DNA from 2 places in the Bacillus sp. C-3-6 genome. Region 2 is predicted to be linked to the other one. Evidence: riboswitches for the same ligand, from Rfam matches in the RefSeq annotation. Region 2 holds a riboswitch; the other holds the start of a gene.
The links. A riboswitch is a leader RNA that binds a small molecule or an ion and turns the genes downstream of it on or off. The one in region 2 is predicted to bind cyclic di-AMP.

Region 1 (12,294 bases), 990 kb from region 2:
TGAGTAAACTGGATTGATTATGAAGAATGTTATGCCAACCTTTTTTCGGAATAAACTGTGGTATAACGACCGTAACGCGGTAATTCGATTCACTTGCCTTATATTGCACTGTATCAATGAACTTCGTTAACGGCTGAATAATACTTCTATAATGAGAATGTAATGTAACAAGCCTTACTTCAGGTTGCCACACCTTCCATTTCTCTTCAAATTTCTTTTCCTCTTCTCTGTCAAAAGCAACATATACAGCGATAACTTGATCTGCAGAAAGAGATTTCGCATAATTCAATGAATTTTCTACTACATGCGTCATACCTGCTACAGGAACGACAATTACATTCCCCTCAATTGGAATAAGAGGCTCGCAAGTTTTTAAACTTAATTGATCACCCACTGCATCATAATGCTTCTTAATTCGATGGAATAAGAAGATAATAACTGGTAAGAAAATAAGAATCGACCAAACTTGTGCAAATTTAGTTAAAAAGAACATGCTCATTACGATAAAACTAATAACTGCACCAATTAAATTAACCGTTAATTTTAAAGCCCATCCTTCAGGTTTTTCACGAAGCCACTTTAATACCATCCCTGTTTGAGAAAGTGTAAATGGAATAAATACACCTACTGCATATAACGGAATTAAATGTTCTGTTTGTCCTTGGAAAGCTACAATTAAAATAATCGAAGCAACTCCAAGTATTATAATACCGTTTGAGTAACCTAGACGGTCTCCTCTAATCGTAAACATTCTCGGTATGAATTTATCTTTTGCGAGGTTAACCGCTAATAAAGGAAATGCAGAATAGCCTGTATTAGCTGCGAGAATTAATATTAAAGCTGTTGTACCTTGTATGAAATAGTACATGAAATTACGTCCAAATGTTTGTTCAGCAATTTGAGAAACAACTGTTACTTCCTTACTCGGCGTCACTCCGTAATAATAAGCTAAAAATACAATTCCTGAAAATAACACAGCAAGTAATGCACCCATTGCAAGCAATGTTTTTGCAGCATTGTTTGGCGCAGGATCTTTAAAGTTCGGAATTGCATTTGAAATTGCTTCAACACCTGTTAAAGCAGAACTACCTGATGCAAATGCTCTTAACAGTAAAAACAAACTAATACCCGCAACCGGCGTTCCGATCGGCGTGTGTAAAGTTGGTGAAACGTGACCAGTCAAAATATTATATATGCCTACACCAATTAATATAAATAGGGCTAAAACAAATAAATAAACAGGATATGCTAAAACAGAAGCTGATTCCGTTACTCCTCTTAAATTTAAGATCGTAATAAATATAACAAATATAATCGCAATGATTACATTATGTGCATGTAAACTAGGAAAAGCAGATGTTAGCGCATCTGTACCTGCAGATACACTTACCGCAACAGTTAAAATATAGTCGACTAATAAAGATCCTCCAGCAATTAAGCCTGGATTCATCCCTAAATTTTCTTTTGATACAACATACGCTCCCCCGCCATGCGGATAAGCAAAAATAATTTGACGATAAGATAAAATAAGGGCTGTCAATAATACTAATACCCCAACAGCGATCGGAATGGAATACCAATAAGCGATCGCTCCCACACCTGCTAAAGCAATTAAAATTTGCTCTGGACCGTAAGCAACTGATGACAATGCATCAGAAGATAAAATAGCTAAAGCTTTCGTTTTATTAAGCTTTTGTTCTCCAAGCTCTGTTGATTTTAACGGTCTTCCAATTAAAAATCTTTTAATAGATGAAACCAATGCTGTCCACTCTCCAATAATTTTGTACGAACTTTTCTGCTTGTTACAGCCAGTAAACGATTTCTTCAGAAAACAAAAAATGTCTACAAGCCATAGCGAAATAGACTTGTAGACATTATTTTTTTTGTCGCACAAGCTCCACCTTCCTTCTCAATATAACGCTTACGAGGTTAGCTGTCGGATTCGGGCCTATGAGTAGCCCTACCTTTTTCAAGGATTCACCCCATCGGATTATGTACTAATCCGTAAAAACGGGTCCCCCGTACCATGCGGTTTCAGCGATTTAGAAAATTGAAACTGTGGATTATAATACTCCTTTATTTTCAAAAAGTAAACAAAAATTTTTAATAAGAAAAAAATTAAAATGATTGCGCATAATCCGCTGAGAAATATACATAATGAATATTAAAAATCCGCAAAGGAGACCCATATGTCTAAAGAAAAGAAGCCTATTTTTTCCGATTCATATTTAGATGCAGTAGCAAATGAAATTAATCAGTTATATGGTAAACGTGAACAGGAAATAAATTTGACAGATAGAACGAAAAGAAATAAATAATTTATCATACAAAAAAATAAAAAAGATAGCAATACACTTATATATTGCTATCTTTTTTATTTTTTCATACATCTAATTCTATTACAGATTTGTTAAAGGTCATCTCTTCATACACCTTTAAATTTTGATATATAGATTCTAATAATGGTGCCGCTATAGAAAATTTCTCTGCTACATCCAGTAAATATCCTTGCAAGTGCTTCCCTTCAATAAACGAACCCTTTTCCATATCACGTTGCATTGATGACTTCATATCATACGAAATTTTATCAATCGTTTTCATATGTTCCTGGGCAATATTAGCCTTTACTGGAGCTCCTAATACTCTCATGATTTGTACAGATTCCTCAAACACATTACGGATAAAATCACGGCCGCCTTCACTTTCACGGATTGGTCCAATTGGTGCACGCATTAACGTTGTCACACCTGACATTACAGTAATAAATAAATATTTATGCCACATATCTTGCGTAATATTTTCACTTAAAACAAAACTAGACTTCGTACCTGAAAATGCTTTAGAAATATGCTTTACTCTCTCTGAATTTTGAGACTTAATTTCTCCAAACACAAGTCTGTTGGCAGCGCTAGTTTGTACAATTTCTCCTTGATCGTTTAACGTCGTCTCGATAAAGCATAAACCGCCAATTACTTTTTCTTCGCCGAATTCTTTTTGTAGTAGTGATAAATGAGCGATACCATTTAACAATGGAATGATTACAGTATTATCGTCAACAAACGGCTTCAAATCTTGAATAGCCTCGTTTAAGTGATACGCTTTTGTTGAAAATAAAATAACATCAAATTGAGAAGTTCTCTCTTCTTTCGTTATTAATTTCGGTTGGAAGGAAAAATCCCCGTTAACACTTCGGATTACAAGTCCTCTTTCCTCTAATTGTTTTTTCCGTTTACTACGAACAAGAAACGTGACATCTTCTCCCTTCTCGACTAATCTGCCACCAAAAAATCCTCCGACTCCACCAGCGCCTAATACTAAAATCCTCATACAGCATGCCCCTTTTCAAAATACAATTTTATAACTTTTAGTATACATAACATTATACATGTCCTCTACTAAATAAGCTGAATTTTCACTCTCAATTGAGTATAAAAGAGTGGTTATTTTCAAATAAATTTGGGCATGTTGTTTCTATAGCATATATGGAAAGGACACAATGTAGATGGAGGCAATACAATCAATTGAGGAAAAAGGTGTAGCAACAGCTATATTCCAATTTATATTCCCGTTTTCGTTTAAAGCTGGATATGAACAAAATATGTTCCCTTTCTTACAAAAAAACGATTTTCTTCCTTTTCGGCTCGATCATCTCGATGATGAAAATACATATTATGGGGAGTTTAAAGTTTCACATCAAAATATGGAAGCATACTATCTTTCATTTACAAATAAAATTCTCTTTCCTCATTCAGAGCATCAAAAGGGCTTGCAACGTTATTCAAAGGACCTTAACTTAACTGGACATTTAACTACAAACCTTATTTCAATCCCATTCAAGATACACTCTATTGATGTAACACTTTGTCCTTATGAACTTGGCTTCTTAACAATTCGAAGAGAAGTAAACACTGCTCCAAACATGACTTTATCTGAAGCAATCGAATTCGCTGCTCGCTTCCGTGTACTTGAAACTAAAACTGATACAAATGAGTCTATTTGTATTGAATGTAACGGAAAAAAGTATTCCCAAGTTGAAAAATTCATTTTTGGTTATTTATTTCATGGCGTAACTGATTTCTTTGAAAAGAAGAGATTAAGAAGTTCATACTTTCAAACCTTCCCTTTCTTTGAAGACCAAAGAATGTACGTTCAAACTTTATTGTCACTAAAAGAAGGTATGGAACTTAATGAAGTGGATGTTTATCGTACTTCCAGTCTTTCCGGATTAACAAGTGATGGTAAACCATATGTAAGTGCAAATAACATTCCTTACATTCATGACTATTTAAAAAAACACGCTTACCAGAGATGGGCTCCAAATCGTTATTTCATTATGGAAGAACATATTTTTACATGTGTAACAAATGAAGGCGAACGCGAAATCTCTAAACTTGCTAGTCAAATGTACGGAGAATTTTATTACGCTTTATTATTAAACCTATTCCATAAAATTGTTTTATTAAAAATGGCAAACGCCTATGCTGAGCTAAACATTGAACAAGATACTAATGAAATAGAGAAATTAATTTATTCGATCAATTCGTTCACTGCTAATTATTTTTCTTTAGAATTAGTATCCCAATCACAAAGTGAAGATATTTTCTTCCGCTTAAGAAAACTTTTTAATATTGAGGTTCTATACTCAAACGCGAAACAAAATCTTGATAGTTTGTTTAAATATCAAGAAAATGTCGCCTCTAAAAAAGATAGCCTTTTATTATTAATTTTAACGCTCTACTCTGTAGTGGGCCAAATGTTAGGGTTTACTATGATTGACCTTTTAAGAAACACCGATTCAAACAAAATATCGTCCCCTCTTGAATTTTTCGCTCTATTAATTGCGATTAGCGGCATTGTCATTTCACTTATTTTAGGAGCCCAAAGTTTATATCAATGGGGTCTACAGCATAAACAAAGAAAAGCTTGGGTAAAACAAACGGTACTTTCTGCCGTTAAAGAGAAAGAGGATAAAAACTAAAGAAGGTGATTTTCAAATTCTTGGTGTGCTGCAGTAAGTGAAATTTTTATCAGCGATTTTCCGATTATATCAGCGCAACTCGAAATATATCAGCGATTTTTTAAATATATCGACTTACCGACAAAAAACGACAAATGACAGGACTGTATAATGAAAAAAGGGTGCTCCAAAATAAAACTTGGAGTACCCTTTTTATTATACGAATTCAGCTTACTTCCCTGCTTCGATTTTCTCTAATGCAGCAGCTACTTGCTCTTCCGTTAATTCATGTTGTATTACGTAGCGGTTACGTGGACTTACACGACATTCATGAGAACATGCACGTAAATATTTCGCTTCGTTTTCTTCAGAACATAAAATTTTCTTATTACATTCTGGATTTGAACAGTTTACATAGCGCTCACATGGTTCACCTGTAAAGTGATCTTTACCAACGATAACATGTTCTTTTTGGTTTACTGGAACAGCGATACGCTCATCAAACACGTAACATTGTCCATCCCAAAGCTCACCTTGTACTTCTGGATCTTTTCCGTACGTTACAATTCCGCCGTGAAGCTGACTTACATCTTCAAAACCTTCACGAACTAACCAACCAGAGAATTTCTCACAACGAATTCCACCTGTACAGTAAGTTAAAATCTTTTTACCTTCAAGTGTTTCTTTGTTTTCTCTAATCCAATCTGGTAATTCACGGAATGATTCGATATCAGGTTTAATCGCACCTTTGAAGTGTCCTAAATCAAACTCATAATCATTTCGTGCATCAATGATAACTGTATCTTCTTGTTTCATTGCCTCATAAAAATCTTTTGGCTCTAAATACTTCCCAGTTATTTCATGTGGGTTAATGTCATCTTCTAGACGAAGTGTAACTAATTCTGGACGAGGACGTACGTGCATTTTCTTGAATGCATGCCCTTCTTCTTCATCTATTTTAAATACGATACCATCAAAACGTGGATCATTATTCATTGCTTCCATGTATTTCTCTGTTTGCTCTACAGTTCCAGAACAAGTTCCGTTAATACCTTCTTTTGCTACAAGAATTCTTCCTTTTAATTCAAGTGCATTACAAAATTCTAAATGCTCTGCAGCAAATTCTTCTGGGTTTTCAATTGTTGTGTACATGTAATATAGTAATACTCTGTATGGTTTTGTAGTTGCCAATGTATTTCTACCACCTATCTAATTTTTAAAATCATGTATAAGTTAACGTTCATATCAAAACATATATAATAAGAAAATGAATCCCATTTTCTTTTCTTTATACTATTTTCTATCAGTTAACAAAAATAAAAAACAAGATTACACATCATAACACTATGGTTATGTTGTAATCCCAATATATTATATATCATACAATTGCAATTCCATCAATTAATATGCTGTATTATCAGCTTTATGTTCACATAAATTTCAAAAACAGCCCTTTAATTCACTATGTTTCCCCATGTCACCACACCATAAACTCCCAATTCATTTTACATTATCACACCATCCATTGCATAAAGGCATATAATTTGCATTAAGGAAACTTTCGTGTTCAAATGAAATTATCACATAACATATTTAAATGTATTGAAATAATGAGTAAGAATAAATACAATAATTTCATCAAGTTAACATTTTAAAGGGGAAAACTACTATGAATAAAGATATAACAAAAGATAAACATCTCCCTTCTGAAAGTACAACTGTACAATCAGCTCACTTAGCTTTAAGTGGAGAAACAAAAGGCTGGAAAAGACTGTTACCATTTTTAGGACCCGCTTTTATCGCGTCCGTTGCTTATATTGATCCTGGCAACTTTGCTACAAATATCGCAGCTGGTTCACAATATGGATATTTACTATTATGGGTTATACTCGCTTCTAACTTAATGGCTGTATTAATCCAAACTTTATCAGCTAAATTAGGAATTGCTACAGGAAACAATTTACCCGAAATAGCTCGTGAAAACTTTCCAAAGCCTGTGTCTATCGGCTTATGGATACAAGGTGAACTAGTTATTATGGCTACAGATTTAGCGGAATTTATTGGAGCTGCATTGGGGCTTTACTTACTATTTGGAATCCCCATGCTACCTGCCGCTTTAATTACAGCAGCCGGATCATTTATTATCCTTGAATTTCAACGTAGAGGATTTCGTCCACTAGAAGCTATTATTACAGGAATGATTTTCATTGTAGTAATTGCTTTTGGGATTCAAGTTTTTTATGCAAAACCAGAATTAAGTCCCCTTCTTTCAGGACTATTTATTCCAAAATTCCAAGGTGTAGACAGTATATTACTTGCAGCAGGGATTTTAGGTGCGACAGTTATGCCGCATGCAATATACTTGCATTCTGCATTAACACAACGCCGTGTGGTCGGAACAACTGACGAACAAAAGAAAAAGATTTTTCGTTTCGAATTTATCGATATTATTATTGCAATGGTTATTGCTGGAGCAATTAATGCAAGTATGTTAATTGTAGCAGCTGCACTATTTTTTAAAAATGGCTTGCACGTTGAAGATTTAGATGTTGCTTACACTCAATTTACCAATTTAGTAGGTCCTGTATCGGCTGCATTATTTGGGATTGGACTTTTATCAGCAGGACTATCTAGCTCTTCTGTCGGTACAATGTCGGGTGATATTATTATGCAAGGTTTCATTCGCATGCATATTCCGTTATATTTACGCCGATTTATTACAATGATTCCACCACTAGTAATTATCGCTTTAGGTGTAAATCCAACATACGCTCTAGTCATGAGCCAAGTCGTCTTATCATTCGGTATTGCATTTGCACTTGTACCACTTATTATGTTTACAAGTAATAAAAAGATTATGGGTGCACTCGTTAACCACCGTATAACAACATTTATCGCATGGATAATTGCTGCTCTCGTTATCGTTTTAAATATCTTCTTACTGTATCAAACATTTGTAGGGTAATGAAAAAAGGGTATTCCAATTTTTATTTGGAATACCCTTTTTCAATTCATTATTTGTATTAATCCTATAAACTCTTTTTAAGATAAATTATATAATCTATTTCCAGACAATAATTCCCTTACGCCTTGAATAATCTTTATTTTCAGATTAAATTATATAATAACAAATACATTCTATTTTCATGTGAAAAGGAGCGAAAATATGTTTCCTTTATTAAAAACTGAAAGACTCATTTTAAGAGAACTTACCGAAAAAGATGCACCACGTATACTACAATGCTTTTCTAATACTAATGTACTGCGCTATTATGGCCAAAAACCGTTACAAGATGTTGATCAAGTGAAACAAATCATTCATAACTTTAAGTTGAGCTACAATGCAAGAAGCGGTATAAAATGGGGAATCGAATTAAAAGACAAGAAAGAACTCATCGGTACCATTGGTTTTCACGATTGGTCTTCTGAGCATAAACGAGCCAATATAAGTTATGCCTTTTTGCCTGAACACTGGGGAAAAGGATATGCGACTGAAGCTGTTTCTGAGGTTATATCATACGGTTTCCATACGATTCATTTAAAGCGGATCGGGGCAATTGTATTTCTTGAAAATGAAGCTTCCAATAAAGTACTATTAAAATTAGGCTTTGAAAAAGAAGGTGTTCTAAAAAATTATATGTATCAAGATGATATCCCATATGATACGAATTTTTACGCTTTATTAAAATCAGTTTAATAGAATTTATGTGTAAAAAACCTTACTTTTAAAAAGTAAGGTTTTTTGTATTTATTCATTAGCAATATAAGCATTCTTATAAGTATAAATACCACCAAATTGATGTTTTTCAATCCCTTTTACATAATCCTTTTGTACATACGCTGAGCCAATATGATAAAGCGGTGCCACAGCTGCATCTTCTAATAATACCTGCTCAGCTTCTCGCAACGCTTCCCATCGTTTTTCCGTATCTAGTACAAAATCCGTTTTCGCTTTCTTTATTAATTCATCGTAACGAACATTAGAATAATTCATTTTATTATTCGGATTCCCTGTCGTAAATAACTCTAAATAACTAATTGGGTCTTTATAGTCAGGTCCCCAATTTGCCATAGTTATATCGTAATCACCTATTTGTTCTAACTGTAATTTTTGCTTAAATGGCTGTTGTTTAATTTGTATCGTTAACCCTTGCAAATTCTTCTCTAAATCACCTTTTATATATTCTGCCATACGTATTGCGTTATCTTGTTCGAACGTTAAGAACTCTAGGTTTACTTGTTCTACCCCAAGCTCTTTTTTCGCTTCTTCCCAAATTTTTTTCGCATTTTGCAAATCATATGAGGAAATATCTCCATTTTCTTTTCTAAAATCTTTACCAGTCACTTCATTTACATGACCAACTGGTACAAGTCCACTTGCAGGTTTTGCTCCGTTATTAATAAAGTGAGCAACGAAATCATCTTTATTTAACGCTAATGAAATAGATTGACGCACCTTTTTATTTGCTAACGCGTTATTTTTTTCATTAAAACGAAGCATAGCAATTCCAGGATCACTCGACATATGTAATTCCTTATTCCCTTTATACTTGTCTACAACTTGCGAATTAATAGGTACTCGATCCAAATCTCCGGCTTCATATAAATTTACAGCTGTCATTGTATCCTTTAGGATATGAAAGTTTATTTCATCTAATTTCACTTTCTTTCGATCCCAATATGTAGTATTTTTCTTTAATTGAAACTCTTGTTCATGCTTCCATTTTTCTAATACAAATGGACCGTTATATATGAGATTACTAGGTTCCAATGCATAATTGTTTCCTTGTTCTTTCAAAAATGATTCATGCTGTGGTAAGTATATAGGTAGTGCTAACAACTGTAAAAAATACGGAACTGGCTGTTCGAGTTCAACTTCTAACGTATAATTATTTATCGCTTTAACCCCAAGTGCATCAAGAGGCATTGTTCCCTTATTGATCTCTTTCGCATTTTTTACATAAAAGAGCATGGACGCATATTGAGAGGCTGTTTCAGGGTTAATTGCACGTTTCCAAGCAAATATAAAATCATTTGCTGTTACATTATCCCCATTTGACCATTTTGCATCTTTACGCAAGTCAAATGTATATTTCTTACCATCTTCACTTCTTTTAAACGATTTTGCTATGGCTGGAGTAGGCTGATCTTGATCGTTTAATACATATAACCCTTCAAATATATTCTGCATAATGTGTGCTGATGTACCATCTGTTGTTTTCACAGTGTCCAGAGAAGGAATTTCTTCTGATACTGTTACATTTAACACTTGTTTTTTAACCTCTGTGTCACTTTTATCCGCTTTATTATTACAAGCTGTTAATAATAAAGATGTAACAAGTGCCATTACCATTAAATGACTCTTTTTTCGCTTCATGAGTTGTTCTCCTTAAATATAAAATATTATAAAGCGTAATATATTATAGCAGAAATACTAACAGAAAGACGCGACATTCTTTTGAATATTTATTCGTTCAAGAAAAAAGCTATCCTTTTAAAAGGATATGGATTACCTTGGAATCTTTTCGATTTTTAACGAAAAAAACATATAAACTAATAGGAGCTTAACTTTTCCTCAATAAAATCGAATTTAATTGTCGCTTCAATACATACTTTCTATTTTATAGCATCTAAATACCACAATACCAAATTAACATTTACGGATATTTTACGAAACTTTCGGAAATTAAGACGAATATTCTGGACTTATCGTTCCGGAATATTTATACTAAGTTACATGAATGGAGGTGTTATAAATTGGGTAGAAGTATTAGTTTTAACAAAGAACACGCTTTAAATAAAGCTATGCATTTATTCTGGGAAAAAGGTTATGATGCTACATATATATCAGATCTTATTGAAACGATGGGTATAAGTCGATCTACTCTCTACGATAGCTTTGGAGATAAGGATGCACTATTTAAACTAGTTTTGGAACATTATAAAAATTATGGCTCTCAAAAGAGAAATTTACTTTTTAGTGGTATAAACACAAAAGCATCACTTAAATCCTTTTTTTATCAACATATTGAAAAATGTTATTCAGGTGAAATTCCAAAAGGTTGTATGATAACTAATTCTTCACTGCTTATTGGACAAATTGACCCTGCCATAGAAGAAATACTCATAAATGATTTTAATGAACTTGAAAAAGTATTTAAGCAAGTTATCGAAGAAGGAAAAAAGAAAGGAGAAATTTCACAAGAGGTTGATACTGAATTAGTTGCATATTCTTTATTAAGTTTAAATCATAGTTTGAATGTAATGTCTAAATATAAAAAAGAGAAAAATTCAGCCTATCATCTAGTAGATAAGACTATTGCAGACCTATAGTCTTTCTTTTTTAATGATTCCGGAATGAACGTTCCAAAAAGAAAGGAATGATAAAATTGACTAAAAAGACAAATTTTCTAATATTTATTTTAGCAATTAGTTGTGGTTCACTTGCTGCAAATATTTATTATGCACAACCAATTGTACAATTCATTGCAAAAGATCTGAACATTTCTTCTGATTTATCTGGATTGCTCACTACTTTGACACAAATTGGGTATGGATTGGGGTTATTTTTTATCGTACCGATGGCTGATTTATTGAAAAGTAAGAAAATAATAGGAATTCTTATCGGGTTAACTATTTTTTCATTAATTGGTACGCTAATTTCGACAAACGGAATTATTTTTTTACTATTAACAACTATAATTGGCATTGGGGCCTGTGCAGCTCAAATGTTAGTTCCACTAACAATGAGAATCGTGCCAATTGAAGAGGCAGGTAAATATGTGGGTAAAGTGATGAGTGGTTTATTGATTGGGATTATGATTGCTCGCCCATTATCTATCGGAATAACAGAGTGGTTTAGCTGGAGAATGGTATTTCTTTTTTCATTAATAACCCTAGTTACCGTATTACTGTTAATTCTAAAATTTTTACCCAACTATGAAGTTATCTCAACTAGTAACATGACATATCCAAATTTAATAACTTCTATGGTAAAGCTACTAATAAATACTTCTCCTTTACAACAAAGAGCTTTTTATCACGCATGTTTATTTGCTGCATTTAGCCTTTATTGGACAGCTATTCCAATTTTATTAAGATCAGAGCCATTACATTTTTCAAATAATGAAATTGCATTATTTGGCTTTGTTGCAATTGCTGGAGCTTTATTAACTCCTACTATTGGTAAAATAGCAGATAAAGGTTATATTTTTACAATGACTAATGTATCATTGGCACTCGTACTATTATCGATCGTACTATTATTCTTTGTTCAAGATCATTCACTATTTAGCATAATTTTAATTCTTATCTCAGGTATCTGCATTGATATTGGT
Region 2 (12,294 bases):
CATGTTTATTGCAGTCGATTCCGCTTGGCGGGGCAACATGTGATACAGCGGGTATTATATCACCTGCTGTATCTCTTGTCGTTTCTCATCAAGTAACAGAAGCTCTTAAACTGTTAGTAGAAGATTACGAATCACTTCGAGATGGGCTTGTATCGTTTGATATGTGGAAGAATGAGTATTCATGTATGAATGTGCAAAAGCTTCGCCAGCATAATTGTTCTTCATGCGGAGAGAATGCATTATATCCGTATTTAAATAAAGAGAACACATCAAAAACAGCAGTTTTATGCGGGCGAAATACAGTTCAAATTAGACCACCTCATAAAGAGGAAATGAATTTTGAACAATATAAAGAGTTGCTGGAAGGTCGCGTGAATGATTTAAATGTAAATCCATATTTACTATCATTTTCTGTTGAAGACAAGAGGTTAGTCGCCTTTAAAGATGGCCGTGTGCTCGTACATGGAACGAAAGATATAAGCGAAGCAAAAACGATTTATCATCGCTATTTTGGATAGAAAAGGATGAGTGGGATGAAAGTGAATAAAGCTTTAACAATTGCAGGGTCTGATAGCGGCGGCGGTGCTGGAATTCAGGCAGATTTAAAAACATTCCAAGAGCTTGGTGTATACGGAATGACGGCTATTACGGCAATTACTGCTCAAAACACGCTTGGCGTTCAAGGGGTATATCCTGTTCCGTTAGAAGGTATTACAGAACAGCTGAATTCAATTGGTACGGATTTAACACCAGATGCAGTGAAACTAGGAATGTTATTTAGTAGTGAAATAATTCAAATTGTTGCAGAACAAATTAAAAAATTTGGCTGGAATAATATTGTGCTAGATCCCGTTATGATCGCAAAAGGCGGTGCATCATTATTACAGCAAGAAGCAGTTCATGCATTAAAAGAATATTTATTACCAGTAGCAACCGTTATAACACCGAATGTTCCAGAAGCAGAAGTGTTAACTGGGATGGAGATTCATAATGTTGAAGATAGTAAGGAAGCTGCAAAAGTATTGCACGAATTAGGTGCTAAATATGTGCTTATGAAGGGCGGACATGCAGAATATCAAGGTAATGAAGTAATTGATTTCCTCTTTGATGGAGAAGAATTTATTGAGTTTAGAAGCGAGCGAATTCCTTCAAAGCAAACGCACGGAAGTGGGTGCACATTTGCTTCAGCGGTTACAGCAGGACTTGCGAAAGGATACTCAATTGAAGATGCTGTTCAAGAAGCAAAACGATTTATTAGTATAGCAATTGAAGAGCCATTGAATATTGGTAGTGGTCATGGACCGACGAATCATTTTGCGTATAAAGTGAATAGAACGCGTGTATAGATAAGTGAAAAGCCAGTTTTATAACTGGCTTTTTTTCTGTTTACTTTTTCAAAATACAGGAGTAATATATCAGCCAGAATATATTTTTTTGTAAACGCTGAGTCCAATTATATGGAGCGGAGGAACCAATTTGTGCAGTGTCACTAGGGGTGAATCTTTCAAATTTGAAAGTAGGGCTACTCTCAAAGCCCGAATCCGACAGCTAACTTCGTAAGCGTCTTGAGAGAGGACGGTGCCATGATGGATACATCACTTCATCGATCTGATTAGTATAGGGGAATATCAATCTATGTTTGATTTCTTTTATACTAAGGAGGATGAGGTACATGGAACTAACACTTATTTGTGTTGGAGAAGAAAGTAAGGTAAATAGTTTAAGAGATCTAGTTGCATTTCAACATGAGTTAGTTATTTTTACAGCAAATGAAGAGGTAGCGGCTGAAGTTAGGAATTGTGGGTTTGATTGGACTTATAGTTGTAGTAAGGAGCAGGATTTTACTAGTATTTGTGAGTGTATTAAGAAGGTCATTTTACTAGGGGATGAGCTTCCAATCGTTAGTTTCTTCACAGAACACATTCGTTTTTCTTTTCAAGCACCTATTACTGTTGTTACAAGGAATAAACGATATCCAGCGAGGCTCTATGAAACAATTGGAGCTAAGTTTGTCGTGTTTACAAATTGTGATAATATTTCTTTTTTATTTTTTGAATAGGGCGGGGGAAGAAATGATGAAGGTACTATTACTTGGAGATATAGCAAATCGTTGGGCAGTATCGGTAGAGCGAGTTCAAGAATTGGTCCAGATTGATCCCCTTTTTCCAGGGCCATATATTATATTACCATCAAAAGATGCTTTGTATTTAGAGATGGATATTACTGAGTATGAGCAGCTACATGCAGAATTGACACAAGTTTATATTCGTGGGAGAAATTTACGTGCATTTTTACGAGGAGAATAAAGGTTGAATAAAAAAGAGCGAATGCTGAGTGCAACAAGCTATGCACTTCATGTCATTCGCTCTTTTTATTTCATATTTAAAAGGTCATTTTTAAGAAAAGAAAAGAGAAATAAAGAAAATAGATGAAATAATAGTAATAATCTTCAATGTAAGCGTTTAAATGAATGTAAATATTATTATTTTCAGCAATTTCGCCCTTTACAAGTGAAATATAGAGGAGTATATTTACTCTCATAAATCATTCATAAAATTTCCAAAAAAACCTAAAATCGCTGAGTTCCAGAAATGGAGCGGGGGAACCAATTTTGTGCATCGTCACTTGGGGTGAATCTTTCAGTTTTGAAAGTAGGGCTACTCTTTAGGCCCGAATCCGACAGCTAACCTCGTAAGCGTTTAGAGAGGAGGTTTACTTTTTGTTGTTCATTTTTTGAACACTGAGTAGAGCTCAGTGTTCTTTTTTAATATTTAAATGGTAAATTTTAACAAAAAGAGAGGGATCGTTATGTTAGATGTTGTAATGGTCGGGATTTTTATTTTATTAGTTGCATCGATGGCAAGTCTTGCAAGTTGGTCAGATAAAGTTGTGAAAGAAGGAAAGCAATCATGATGATTGTCTTATCGGTTATTGTCGCAGCAATTACAGTGTATTTAGTGTATGCATTATTAAATCCAGAGAAGTTTTAATTAGGGGGAATTATTCATTATGATTTGGGTTGCAGTCATTATTACAATGCTCTTGTTTATTTTAGTAGCAAAGCCAACGGGGATTTATTTAGAAAAAGCTTTTCAAGGTAGCAAAACGTTAGATAAAGTATTCGGGCCTTTTGAAAAACTTATTTTTAAAATTACGGGTGTAAAAGCATACAATCAAACGTGGAAACAGTACGCATTATCATTAGTTTTATTAAATGGATTTATGATCGTTGTCGTATACTTCATTTTCAGATTACAAGGTGTGCTGCCACTAAATCCAGCGCATATTGAAGGGATGGAGCCTACGCTCGCTTTTAATACAGCAATTAGTTTTATGGCTGATACAAACTTACAGCATTATAGCGGTGAAAATGGTTTATCTTATTTATCACAATTAATCGGAATTACATTTTTAATGTTTGCGGCACCAGCAACGACATTAGCGCTCGTTATGGCTTTTATAAGAGGACTTGCTGGAAAAGAACTTGGTAACTTTTTCGTTGATTTTACGAGAGCGTTAACGAGAGTGTTTCTTCCTATCGCATTTATTGCGGCACTAGTTTTTGTCGCACTTGGCGTACCACAAACGTTAGATGGGGCGGTTACAGCACAAACGATTGAAGGTGCAAAGCAAAGTATTTTACGCGGACCTGTTGCATCATTCGTTTCCATTAAGGAACTTGGAAATAACGGCGGTGGATTTTTCGGAGCAAACTCTACGCATCCTTTCGAAAATCCAGGACAAATGAGTAATATTTTGCAAATGATGCTTATGATGTTATTACCAACAGCACTTCCATTTACGTACGGACGAATGGTCGGAAATAAAAAACAAGGCCGCATCCTTTTCGTGTCACTATTTATGGTATTTTTACTAGGGTTTATAACGATTACGACATCTGAACTAAACGGGAACCCGGCATTAAATGGAATGGGTATCGAACATGTACAAGGAAGTACAGAAGGGAAAGAAGTACGATTTGGAACAGTATTTTCTTCACTATACGCAACAGTAACGACAGCTGCTGAAACAGGCGCTGTTAATACGATGCATGATACGTTAACACCAATTGGTGGTCTAGTTCCCCTCGTAAATATGATGTTAAATACAGTGTATGGCGGAGTTGGAGCAGGCTTTGTAAACATTATTATGTATGCAATTATCGCGGTGTTTATATCTGGGTTAATGGTTGGACGGACACCAGAGTTTTTAGGTAAAAAGATTGAAGGTAAGGAAATGAAATTAATCGCAGTCACGATTTTATTTCATCCATTGCTCATTTTAGGATTTTCGGCATTAGCTCTTTCAACAAATTTAGGAACGGATGCTATTTCTCATTCCGGTTTCCACGGTTTAACACAAGTTGTATATGAATATACATCGTCAGCTGCGAATAACGGATCTGGATTTGAAGGATTAGGAGATAATACACCGTTTTGGAATATTACGACTGGTTTAGTTATGTTTTTAGGACGCTACTTCAGTTTAATTACGATGCTAGCTGTGGCAGCTTCGTTGAAAGAAAAAACGGTAGTGCCAGAAACAGTTGGAACGTTCCGTACAGATAATAGTTTATTTGGTGGCATCTTCATCGGAACGATTGTAATTGTCGGTGCATTAACATTTTTCCCGATGTTAGTACTCGGACCAATTGCAGAATTTCTTACATTGAAGTAATGGAGGGTAAATGATGAGACCGGTAGTAGTAAAAGAAAAACAATTAAATAAGTCACAAATACATGCTGTAGAAGATGAAGTTAGACAAGCGAAAACGATGGATCGTGATATCGTAACACATGCGATGAAACAATCCGTTGCGAAATTGAATCCGAAAGTCATGATAAAGAATCCGATTATGTTCGTTGTGGAAATTGGATTTATCATTACGTTCATTTTATCTTTTCTTCCAAGCAGTTCTAGTAGTATACCAGGATGGTTTAATATAACAGTTTCTCTCATTCTATTATTTACAGTTTTATTTGCGAATTTTGCAGAAGCATTAGCAGAAGGCCGTGGTAAAGCACAAGCCGATTCTTTAAAGCAGTCGAAGAAAGATGTGTTTGCAAATGTTGTAAAAGAAAATGGAGACATTGTCCAAGTTTCAGCAACTGATCTTAGAAAAGGTGACGTTGTTATCGTAAAACAAGGAGAAATGATTCCGAATGATGGCGAAGTAATCAAAGGATTAGCATCTGTAGATGAATCTGCAATTACAGGGGAATCAGCTCCTGTTATAAAAGAAGCAGGCGGTGATTTTTGTTCCGTAACAGGTGGAACGATGGTCGTAAGTGATGAAATTACAATTGTCATTACGAGTAATCCTGGTGAATCATTTATCGACAAAATGATTTCTTTAGTAGAAGGAGCTGCTCGTCAAAAAACGCCGAATGAGATTGCTTTAAATACAGTATTAACGAGCTTAACTCTTATTTTCTTGATCGTCGTTGTGACGTTGCCGATTTTTACAAATTATTTAGGTTTTCAAATTGATACAGCTGTACTCGTAGCATTGTTAGTATGTTTAATTCCAACGACAATTGGTGGTTTGCTATCAGCGATTGGTATTGCTGGGATGGACCGGGTGACAAAATTTAACGTGTTAGCGATGTCAGGGAAAGCAGTAGAAGCTGCGGGCGATATTAATACAATTATTTTAGATAAAACAGGTACAATTACTTTTGGAAACCGGATGGCTCATACATTATTGCCTGTAGGAAATGAAACGATTGAGCAAGTTGGAAAGTGGGCTGCTATTAGTTCTGTTTTAGATGAAACGCCAGAAGGTCGATCTGTTATCGAGTATGTGCAGGGAAAATCTATATCATATAATAGAGAACTTGCAGAACAAGGGGAGTTTGTTCCGTTTAAAGCAGAAACGAGAATGAGCGGTGTTGATTTACAAGACGGAACGAAAGTGAGAAAAGGTGCTGTCGGTGCTGTTATTGAATGGGTTGGGTCACAAGGTGGAACAATTCCGAAAGATGTAAATCAAAAAGCAGACTTAATTTCAAAAGAGGGCGGAACACCACTTGTAGTTGCAGTAGATAATCGTATTTACGGTTTAATTTATTTAAAGGATACAGTAAAACCGGGTATGCGTGAGCGTTTTGAACAGTTGCGTCAAATGGGGATTAAAACGGTTATGTGTACAGGTGATAATCCGTTAACAGCAGCAACGATTGCAAAAGAAGCAGGAGTAGATGAATTCGTTGCCGAGTGTAGACCAGAAGATAAAATTGCGGTTATTAAAGCAGAGCAAGATAAAGGGAAACTTGTAGCGATGACAGGTGATGGTACAAATGATGCTCCGGCATTAGCACAGGCTGACGTTGGATTAGCGATGAATAGTGGTACGACAGCTGCGAAAGAAGCAGCAAATATGATTGATTTAGACTCGAATCCAACGAAAATTATTGAGGTTGTAGGAATTGGTAAGCAATTGTTAATGACACGTGGTGCATTGACGACATTTAGTATTGCGAATGATATAGCGAAATATTTTGCAATTATTCCAGCAATGTTTACACTTGCGATTCCGCAAATGGAAGCACTAAACATAATGAAGTTAACATCACCACTGTCAGCGATTTTATCAGCATTAATATTTAACGCTGTTATTATTCCATTACTCATTCCGTTAGCGATGAAAGGTATTGCATATAAACCGATGAGTTCTAATGCATTGCTTAGCCGAAACTTACTTATTTATGGGCTTGGCGGAGTTATCGTTCCGTTCATTGGAATTAAAGTAATTGATATAATTGTCGGCTTGTTCATATAAGGAAGAGGGGAAAAAGATGGAAAAGAAACAAAGTATACTATCACCAATTATCCGTATTACTTTTACATTTCTAGTGTTGTGTGGACTTGTATATCCACTTATTGTTACTGGTATTGCACAAGCCGTGATGAAGGATAATGCGGATGGAAGTCTAATATATAATGATAAAAATGAAGTGATTGGTTCTAAATTAATCGGGCAAAACTTCACGGATCCACGTTATTTTCAAGGGCGTGTTTCTAGTATTGAATATAAGGCTGAAGCATCTGGTTCAAATAACTATGCACCATCTAATCCAGATTTAGAGAAACGAGTAGAGAAAAGTATTGAAGAGTGGAAGAAACAAAATCCGAGCGTTCCAGTAACAGAAGTACCTATAGATTTAGTGACAAATTCAGGTTCAGGGCTTGATCCTGATATTAGTCCAAAGGCGGCCTCGGTGCAGGTGGATCGCATTTCAAAATTAACGAATATTTCGAAAGAAAAACTTAATCAATTGATTAAAGATCAAACAGAAGGTGCTGCACTTGGTTTATTTGGAGAAGATCGAGTGAATGTCTTAAAGCTAAATTTAGCATTACAAAAATTAATGAAATAGTAACAGTGCTACCTCAATCTAACGGATTGAGGTAGCGTTGTTTCGAATGAAAGGTAGTGTTTATTTTGTATGCAGATGATTATGAATCGAAGTTTCAAAGGCGAACGCCAGAGGAATATTTAGAATATATTCGTCAGCAAAATCGCGGAAAGTTAAAGTTATATGTAGGAGCAGCTCCAGGCGTAGGAAAAAGTTATAAAATGCTCTTTGATGCAAGGGAAATGAAAAAAGATGGAATTGATATTGTAATTGGTTTAATTGAAACGCATGGAAGAAAAGAGACGGAAGAAGCAATTGCTGATTTAGAAAAAGTTCCTTTGAAAGAAATACAGTATAAAGGAAAGGTATTTTATGAGCTTGATGTGGAAGGAATAAAAAAACGCGCGCCGCAAGTAGTCGTAGTGGATGAACTTGCGCATAGTAATGTTCCTGGTTCTAAGCATAAAAAACGTTATATGGATGTGCAGGAATTGTTAGAGGCTGGTATATCGGTATTATCAGCTTTTAATATTCAACATTTAGAAAGTGTTCATGATATTGTAGCTCAAATTACGAATGTAAAAGTAAGAGAACGAGTTCCAGATTTTATTTTACAAAAAGCAAATGAAATTCAGCTCGTTGATGCAACACCGGAAGTACTTCGGAAGAGGTTAATAGACGGAAAGATATATAAAGAAGAAAAAATTCAGCAAAGCTTACAAAATTTCTTTACGCTTAATAATTTAGGAGCACTTAGGGAATTATCACTTCGCGAGGTTGCCGATGATATGGACGAGAAAATTAGCCAAACAGTAATAGAACCAATTGGCGTAAAAGAAAAAATTCTTGTTTGTGTACAATACAGTTCAACAGCGGAGAAATTAATAAGACGGGGATGGCGCATGGCTGATCGGTTAAATGCTGAATTGTATGTATTAAATGTTGAAAGAGAAAATATAGACTCTCTTTCAGCTGGTAAAAAACAAACAATTGAAGAGTGGAAGACGCTCACGAATCAATTTGATGCAAGTTTTGTATTAGAAGAAGCAAAGGGAAGAAAGCCAGCAGATGTTATTATTGAAGTGGCAAAAAGATTACAGGTGACGCAAATTTTACTTGGACAATCGGCTAGAACAAGGTGGGAAGAAATACGAAAAGGCTCTATTGTAAATGAAATTATGAGACAAACAAAGTATATTGATATTCATATTGTTGCGGATCAAAGAGGATAAATAGAGCCGACCTTTTTGGGGGCTCTATTTTGCTTTTTGTACAGAATGAAAACTTAGCATTTTCATTGCATATAAGATTACAAGTAAAAACATAATTGCGCCTAGGAAGAAAATCCAAAAGTAATTTTGGTTAAATAAAAGAAATCCACCTATAAGTGGCCCTGTGCCCATACCAAGATAGCGGATGAAGTTGTACATACCGATAGCTGTTGCACGTTCTTGCACGAATTCTTCTGTTAATAAAGTAGTGTGAGTTGGCATAGAAAGTCCCATACTAAAACCGTACAAAGATGTAACGATAATGATGAATGGGATATTGATGTTATATATGAAAGAGAATAAAAAGACACATATAATATTGAAGTAACTCGTAATAAATAAAGTTTGCTTTGTTGTGAGGCGTTTTTGCAAAAACTTGTAGCAAAAACTTCCTAGCATGATAGAAAGAGACATTGGTACAAACATAAGACCAATTTCACTTGCAGCTAGATAAAATGAATTTGCTAAAATGCTCGGTAAAAAAACGAGAAAGCAAAAGTAAATACAAAATTGAATGAAGCCAATAAGAGTAATAGAAAATCCAGTTTTATTTTTTAAGATAAGAGAGTAGTTCTTTTGTGCTTTAGACTGCTTAATTACATTTGGCTTTGTTTCTGGAAGTAGTGAAATGTTTATAATTAATAAGATAATGCCAAGTGTAGATAAAAAGAGAAATACAGATAAGTGACCATTTATACTGCCAAGAAATCCACCTATGAGAGGAGCCATTGCAGGTGCGAGGGCAAGTAACATTTGGTATAGGCTCATCGCTTCTCCGCGTTCTTTTCCTTCAAATAAATCGCCGATAATCGTTGCTGAAACTACAGGTATAGCCGCTATTCCTATAGCTTGAACAGCTCTAAAAAAGAGAAATAAATAAATGTTTGCCGAAAAAGCACATCCGATTGAACCAATTGTACTAATGACTAAACTAGGGATAAGGACAGATTTTCTCCCTTTTGTATCAATTAAAGGTCCATATACGAGCTGCATAATTGCAAGAATGAATGTGAAAAGTGAAACTGTTACATTTACAAGATAAAGAGAAGTGTGAAAAGAATTTTGAATCATCGGTAAGATAGGTGTGTAAATATTTTGAGCGAAGGAACCGAGTAAGGCACTAATACAGACAACATATAAAATGAAAGTTAGTTTAGATTTTTTCATCTTGTTAACCTCCTTGTATTTTTGGTTTCCTTGGAAACTAAATTTATTTTAACATGATTTTCTCACTTGTAAAGATGAAAAAATAATTTTAAAATGGTATATAGTTAAATTGTTTCTTTGGAAACTTAGGAGGCGAACGGATTGAAGCATACAACGAAGCAAATGGAAATACTGTCGGACATTCGTACACTTTTGCATAAAAAAGAAGAACATTTAAAACGACAAAACGAGAAGTTTCTTCGTGAGACAGGTGTAAGTAGTATGTCTTTATCTGAGTTACATGTAATCGAATGTATCGGAAAAAATGGTTTGATGAATGTAACGGCAATTACGACAGAAATGGGCATGACGAAGGGAGCAATCTCTAAAATTTGTACGAAGTTGTTTCAAAAGCAATTCGTTGAGAAGATGCAAATGTTAGATAATCAAAAAGAAATCTTCTTCAGCTTAACGGAAAGCGGAAATGAAATATATAAAGCTCATGAAAAATTGCATAAGCAAGCTGAAGAAAAGTGGTTGTTACTTTTAGATGGATATACGAAAGAAGAGCAAGACTTTATTCAAAGGTTTATAAAGGATGTCTCCGATCATTTGGAAATATAATTGGAAGAAAAAACTCCTTTTTCTCAAGTCTTTTAAATATAATTTCTGAAAGAACTCATATATAATAGAAAAAGATACTTAACATGGTGAATAATTAAAGAGTCAATATATATAGAGGAGAGAGTAACATGCTTGAAAATACGGGGTTAGTATTAGAAGGCGGCGGTATGCGTGGTGTATATACGGGTGGGATATTAGAATACTTTATGGAACAAGATTTATATTTTCCATATGTAATCGGTGTATCAGCTGGTGCTTGTCATGCAGCGTCGTATCTTTCCAGACAAAGAAATAGAAATAAAACGGTCAATATTGATTATGCATCACATCCGAAATATTTGTCGTATAAAAACTTATGGAGAAAACGTCAGCTATTTGATATGGATTTCATTTTTCATGAAATTCCAGAAAAGCATGTTCCGTTTGATTTTGAAACATACTTTAATAGCCCAGAACGTTTCCTTGTAGGAACGACGGATTGTGAAACTGGACAATCTGTTTATTTTGAGAAAGAAGGAACGAATGATGATGCACTAAATTTATTACAAGCGTCTAGTTCATTGCCTTTCATTGCACCAGTAGTAAATTATCGTGGTAAGCAGTTATTAGATGGCGGGATTTCTGATCCAATTCCAGTTCGTAAAGCACAGGAAGATGGATTTAAAAAATCAGTCGTTATTTTAACGAGAAATCATGGTTACGCGAAGAAAAAATCAAAATTCGGATGGATTGCAGGAAAAGCTTATAAAAAATATCCGAATCTTGTTAACACGATGTTGAATCGTTATGAAGTGTATAATGAAACACTTCACTATATTGAAAAAGAAGAGCAAGCTGGTAATTTATTTGTTATTCGCCCAGAAGTGCCGCTTCAAGTAGATCGTATGGAAAAAGATACAGCAAAACTACAAAATTTATACGAGCAAGGCTATGAAGATGCAAAGAGACAGTTTGCAGATTTGCAGGCGTTTTTGCAAAAATAAATATTAGGCTGTGGAGATGGAGTTCTCTGCAGTCTTTTTATTATTGGTTTCAATACCGAATGTTGGTTATACACGTTTTTAGATTATGGTATAATATGGATAAAAGTATGTGGAGAGGTGATACATATGGAAAATGTATATAAAGGGCTTAGACATACTGGATTTATCATGATGCTTATTTTTGGGGGTGTATTTTTACTTCGCTGGTTTATTCATGATGAAATGTTATTAGATCAACTTATTGGTTTTAGTGTGGGCATAGTAATGGTTATTTCATCAGTTTTCATTCAAAAGTATAGTAAAGAATTACAGGTGAATGAGAAATATTAATAATTTTTAACTGCTGTTATCTTTTTCATAGTTTAGTAATCGTGGAGGCTTTCGGGTGATTGTTGCAAAGGGAAAAGAGAGCATCGAATTCGATGCTCTCTTTTTATTTACGCTTCTTTTTAATAAATGAAAAGGCTAAAGCTGTAATTAAAATGCTGCCTTTAATAATATCTTGTGCATAATAAGGAACGTTCATCATTGTGAGTCCATTTAATATAATTCCAATTAATACCGAGCCGAGGAATGTTCCGACTATATTTGGTTTCTTGGCACCGAACATTGCGTAACCGATATAGGCAGCTGCGACTGCATCCATTAATAATGGAGCACCAGCTGAAACTTGTCCTGTTCCAACGCGGCTGCATAGAATAATGCCGCCAATAGAAGCTAGTAAACCACTAATCATATAAGCATATACACGGTAACGATCAGTAGGAATACCGGCTAATCTAGCAGCTTCTCGATTCCCACCAGTCATATAAAAGAAACGACCGTACGTTGTTTTTTCTAAAAATAGATGTGCAATTAAAACGACAGTAAGCATGATAATGACAGGGACTGGAATTCCTAAGACGGAACCTT

Region 1: linked by a shared signal. The riboswitch ahead of ACW0JX_RS09230 (APC family permease) and the one ahead of ACW0JX_RS03970 (hypothetical protein) in region 2 are both predicted to bind cyclic di-AMP.

The regions. Positions count from the first base shown of each region.
Region 1 covers NZ_CM137247.1:1,772,096-1,784,389, reverse strand. Annotated here, with positions in the region: gene ACW0JX_RS09230 (APC family permease) at 1-1,759, opposite strand, end outside; cyclic di-AMP (ydaO/yuaA leader) riboswitch at 1,904-2,050, opposite strand; gene ACW0JX_RS09225 (hypothetical protein) at 2,190-2,318, shown strand; gene panE (2-dehydropantoate 2-reductase) at 2,383-3,327, opposite strand; gene ACW0JX_RS09215 (hypothetical protein) at 3,503-4,978, shown strand; gene trhO (oxygen-dependent tRNA uridine(34) hydroxylase TrhO) at 5,189-6,148, opposite strand; gene ACW0JX_RS09205 (Nramp family divalent metal transporter) at 6,627-7,922, shown strand; gene ACW0JX_RS09200 (GNAT family N-acetyltransferase) at 8,124-8,654, shown strand; gene ACW0JX_RS09195 (peptide ABC transporter substrate-binding protein) at 8,706-10,334, opposite strand; gene ACW0JX_RS09190 (TetR/AcrR family transcriptional regulator) at 10,715-11,290, shown strand; gene ACW0JX_RS09185 (MFS transporter) at 11,338-12,294, shown strand, end outside.
Region 2 covers NZ_CM137247.1:779,387-791,680, forward strand. Annotated here, with positions in the region: gene thiF (thiazole biosynthesis adenylyltransferase ThiF) at 1-518, shown strand, start outside; gene thiD (bifunctional hydroxymethylpyrimidine kinase/phosphomethylpyrimidine kinase) at 534-1,346, shown strand; cyclic di-AMP (ydaO/yuaA leader) riboswitch at 1,432-1,579, shown strand; gene ACW0JX_RS03970 (hypothetical protein) at 1,673-2,059, shown strand; gene ACW0JX_RS03975 (hypothetical protein) at 2,073-2,306, shown strand; gene ACW0JX_RS03980 (hypothetical protein) at 2,310-2,432, shown strand; cyclic di-AMP (ydaO/yuaA leader) riboswitch at 2,567-2,712, shown strand; gene ACW0JX_RS03985 (SipW-dependent-type signal peptide-containing protein) at 2,809-2,913, shown strand; gene kdpF (K(+)-transporting ATPase subunit F) at 2,913-2,990, shown strand; gene kdpA (potassium-transporting ATPase subunit KdpA) at 3,010-4,677, shown strand; gene kdpB (potassium-transporting ATPase subunit KdpB) at 4,691-6,781, shown strand; gene kdpC (K(+)-transporting ATPase subunit C) at 6,798-7,379, shown strand; gene kdpDN (KdpD-like non-kinase potassium sensor) at 7,436-8,590, shown strand; gene ACW0JX_RS04015 (MFS transporter) at 8,615-9,796, opposite strand; gene ACW0JX_RS04020 (MarR family transcriptional regulator) at 9,938-10,399, shown strand; gene ACW0JX_RS04025 (patatin-like phospholipase family protein) at 10,528-11,382, shown strand; gene ACW0JX_RS04030 (hypothetical protein) at 11,509-11,712, shown strand; gene ACW0JX_RS04035 (ABC transporter permease) at 11,816-12,294, opposite strand, start outside.